2 regions of the Streptomyces sp. NPDC057543 genome follow, and region 1 is predicted to be linked to the other one. Evidence: riboswitches for the same ligand, from Rfam matches in the RefSeq annotation. Region 1 holds a riboswitch; the other holds the start of a gene.
What was found. Region 1 has a riboswitch for thiamine pyrophosphate ahead of thiC (phosphomethylpyrimidine synthase ThiC). Riboswitches for the same ligand answer to the same signal wherever they lie in the genome.
Positions count from the first base shown of each region.

Region 2: another riboswitch for thiamine pyrophosphate. It lies ahead of ACFU8Q_RS16325 (thiamine ABC transporter substrate binding subunit); the one in region 1 lies ahead of thiC (phosphomethylpyrimidine synthase ThiC).

Region 1 is NZ_JBHVFF010000005.1:27,076-29,273, forward strand. Features, by position in the region: gene ACFU8Q_RS01940 (YibE/F family protein) at 1-570, opposite strand, end outside; TPP riboswitch at 641-774, shown strand; gene thiC (phosphomethylpyrimidine synthase ThiC) at 767-2,198, shown strand, end outside.
Region 2 is NZ_JBHVFF010000081.1:17,296-19,493, reverse strand. Features, by position in the region: gene rlmN (23S rRNA (adenine(2503)-C(2))-methyltransferase RlmN) at 17-1,123, shown strand; TPP riboswitch at 1,179-1,295, shown strand; gene ACFU8Q_RS16325 (thiamine ABC transporter substrate binding subunit) at 1,369-2,198, shown strand, end outside.

The sequences.
Region 1 (2,198 bases):
CACCCCGCGCATCCTGCCCACCGCGACCACGACCAGGGCGAAGATCCCGGCCAGCAGCGCCATCGGGAACTTCCGGTTCACATCCGTCACCGAGTACTGCAGGTCGTGGGGCGCGTCGGGCGCGTACGCCACGACCACGCCCTGACCCTGGCGCAACTGACGTGGTGCGTCGGGCTGGACGATCTCGACGAAGGTCCGGCCCTTGTCATGGCCGGTCGTCACCTCGACGGTGGCCTTCTCGCACAGCCCCGGCCCGCTCCCCGACGGCGGGGTTGTCTCGCCGCTGACGGGCATCTGGGCGGCGTTCACGTCCTTGCAGTCCACTTTGTCGATCTTCACCACCTTCGCCTGCTGGGTCTGCCGGTCGAAACCGACACCGGTCCGATCGTGCGGGGGCGCACCGCCCGGCCAGAGCATCACCAGGCCGACGACGACCGCGGTGGCGAACGGGATGAGCACGGCCGCGATGACCTTGCGCAGATGCTTCGATACGGGCGCGGCGGGGCCGTGGCTGTGCGAGTGGCCGTGCTGATGGCCTCGCGGTTCGGAGTCGATTTGGGGGGACGTCACCGGCCGATCATCGCAAGAGGAGAGGGGCCCTCTGTTCATTACGCCGGACAGGGCGCTAGCGTGGAGGAACCTTTGCACACGCGGGAGCTCGGAGCACCGGGCTGAGAGGGCGCTGATACCCGTACATCCGTACGGGACAGGCTGCGCCGACCGCCGAACCTGTTACCGGGTAATGCCGGCGTAGGGAGTAGGTCTCATGACCACAGCGGACGCACGCACGCCTGCCTCGAACCAGAGCGACGAGGCCGGGAAGTCCATCGGCTGGCACAAGGGATACGTCCAGGGCTCACGCCCGGACCTCCGGGTGCCGGTCCGTCAGGTGCACCTCACCAACGGCAAGGACGTGACGCTGTACGACACGTCGGGGCCGTACACGGATCCCATCACCGAGACCGATGTCCGTCGCGGGCTCGCACCGCTGCGGGAGAACTGGATCATCGCGCGCGGCGACACCGAGGAGTACCCGGGCCGCCCCGCGCGCCCCGAGGACGACGGGCTCAAGCACACCTCGCCGCGAATGGGGTCTCCCCTGCTCGAGCGAAGTCGAGAGCTTGGGGAAGGGCTGCGCAACCTCGACGCGGTCTTCCCCGGCCGGCCCCGGCTGCCCCGCCGCAGCCGGGACGGGCGGCCGGTGACCCAGCTCGCGTATGCCCGCCGGGGTGAGATCACCCCGGAGATGGAGTACGTGGCGATCCGGGAGAACGTCGAGCCGGAGGTGGTGCGCGAGGAGATCGCCGCGGGCCGGGCCGTACTGCCGGCCAACGTCAACCACCCCGAGATCGAACCGATGATCATCGGGAAGCGGTTCCTGGTGAAGGTCAATGCCAACATCGGCAACTCCGCGGTGACGTCCTCCATCGAGGAGGAGGTGGAGAAGATGACATGGGCGACGCGCTGGGGCGCCGACACGGTCATGGACCTTTCCACCGGCCGCAACATTCACACCACCCGTGAGTGGGTCCTGCGCAACTCCCCGGTGCCGATCGGCACCGTTCCCCTCTACCAGGCACTCGAAAAGGTCGACGGCCGGGCCGAGGAGCTGACCTGGGAGATCTACAAGGACACCGTCATCGAGCAGGCCGAGCAGGGCGTCGACTACATGACGGTCCACGCAGGCGTGCGGCTGCCGTACGTCCCGCTGACTGCCCGACGCAAGACCGGCATCGTCTCCCGCGGCGGTTCGATCATGGCGGCGTGGTGCCTCGCGCACCACAAGGAGTCCTTCCTGTACGAGCACTTCGAGGAGCTCTGCGAGATCCTCGCCACGTACGACGTGACGTACTCGCTGGGCGACGGCCTGCGCCCCGGCTCGATCGCCGACGCCAACGACGAGGCCCAGTTCGCCGAACTGCGCACGCTCGGCGAACTGAACACGATCGCCAAGCGGCACGGCGTCCAGACCATGATCGAGGGCCCGGGCCATGTCCCGATGCACAAGATCAAGGAGAACATCGACCTTCAGCAGGAGATCTGCGAGGAGGCGCCGTTCTACACGCTCGGCCCGCTGACCACCGATGTCGCTCCGGCGTACGACCACATCACCTCGGGCATCGGCGCTGCGATGATCGCGTGGTGGGGCACGGCGATGCTCTGTTACGTCACGCCCAAGGAGCACCTCGGCCTGCCCG
Region 2 (2,198 bases), on a different contig from region 1:
CGACACTGGACGGACCATGCCTAAGCCCGGAGAACTCACTTTTGTCGCGCCCCGCGGAGCCAAGAAGCCGCCGCGGCATCTCGCCGACCTCACACCCGCCGAGCGCAAGGAAGCCGTTGCCGCGATCGGCGAGAAGCCGTTCCGCGCCCAGCAGCTCTCGCAGCACTACTTCGCGCGGTACGCGCACGACCCGGCGGAGTGGACCAACATCCCGGCCGGTTCGCGGGACAAGCTCGCCGAAGCGATGTTCCCCGACCTGATGTCCGTGGTCCGCCACATCAGCTGTGACGACGACACCACCCGTAAGACGCTGTGGAAGCTGCACGACGGGACGCTCGTCGAGTCCGTCCTGATGCGCTACCCGGAGCGGGTGACGATGTGCATCTCGTCACAGGCGGGATGCGGGATGAACTGCCCGTTCTGCGCCACGGGGCAGGCCGGTCTCGACCGCAATCTGTCGACCGCCGAGATCGTGCACCAGATCGTGGACGGCATGCGTGCGCTGCGCGACGGGGAGGTCCCGGGGGGCCCGGCGCGGCTCTCCAACATCGTCTTCATGGGCATGGGCGAACCGCTCGCCAACTACAAGCGGGTGGTCGGTGCCATCCGCCGGCTGACCGACCCGGAGCCGGACGGGCTGGGGCTCTCACAGCGCGGGATCACCGTCTCCACCGTCGGCCTGGTGCCCGCGATGCTCCGCTTCGCCGACGAGGGCTTCAAGTGCCGTCTCGCCGTCTCGCTGCACGCCCCGGACGACGAGCTGCGCGACACGCTCGTCCCCGTGAACACGCGGTGGAAGGTGCGTGAGGTGCTGGACGCCGCGTGGGAGTACGCGGAGAAGTCCGGCCGCCGCATCTCCATCGAATACGCGCTGATCAGGGACATCAATGACCAGGCCTGGCGCGGCGATCGGCTCGGCCGGCTCCTCAAGGGGAGGCGGGTGCACGTCAACCTGATCCCGCTGAACCCCACGCCAGGGTCCAAGTGGACCGCGTCGCGTCCTGAGGACGAGAAGGCCTTCGTCGAGGCGATCGCGGCACACGGGGTGCCGGTGACCGTGCGGGACACCCGTGGCCAGGAGATCGACGGCGCCTGCGGGCAGTTGGCGGCAGCCGAGCGCTGAGGCCGGAACGACCCGTGTAACCTGGGCCTGAAATCAACTTCATAGAATCAACTTCATATTCCGACAGGGGAGCGCCACAGCGCTGAGAGTGCGGCACCGAGGACAGGTCGGCCGCAGACCCTCTGAACCTCGCCCGGGTCATTCCGGGTAGGAAGTTCGGTCATCAACTCATGCTGTTGCGCCCTGCCCGCCTCCCGTGGGCAGGGCCGCGTCTCTTCCTGGCCAAAACCCAGGAGGAATCCACAATGAGCACCACGCGCAGAACCAAGCAGCTCGCGGCGACGGCCGTTGCCACCGCGCTCGGCGTCACCGCACTTGCCGGATGCGGGAGTTCCGACACGTCGGACTCCGGCTCCGGCTCCACGAAGAGCTCGGGCTCGAAGACCGTGACGCTCGTCAGCCATGACTCCTTCAACGTCTCCAAGGACGTGCTGAAGGAGTTCACCGAGCAGACCGGCTACACCGTCAAGGTACTGAAGAGCGGCGACGCGGGTGTCGCGCTCAACCAGGAGATCCTGACCAAGGGCTCCCCGCGCGGTGATGTGTTCTTCGGCGTCGACAACACCCTGCTCTCCCGCGCCCTCGACAGCGGCCTCTTCACGCCGTACGAGGCGAAGGGCATCGATCAGGTGGCGTCCGATACGCAACTCGACGCCGCCGAGCACCGGGTCACCCCGATCGACACCGGCGACATCTGCGTCAACTACGACAAGAAGTACTTCGCCGACAAGAAGCTCGCGCCGCCGCAGTCCTTCGAGGACCTGACGAAGCCCGCGTACAAGAACCTCCTCGTCACCGAGAACGCCCAGACCTCCTCGCCCGGCCTCGGCTTCCTCCTCGGCACCGTCGCCACCTACGGCGAGAAGGGCTACCAGGACTACTGGAAGAAGCTGAAGAGCAACGGCGTCAAGGTCGTCGACGGCTGGGAGCAGGCGTACAACGAGGAGTTCTCCGGCTCCGCGGGCGGCAAGAAGGCCAAGGCCGACCGGCCGCTCGTCGTCTCGTACGCCTCCAGCCCGCCCGTCGAGGTGCTCTACGCGAAGCCGCAACCCACCACCGCCCCGACCGGGGTCGC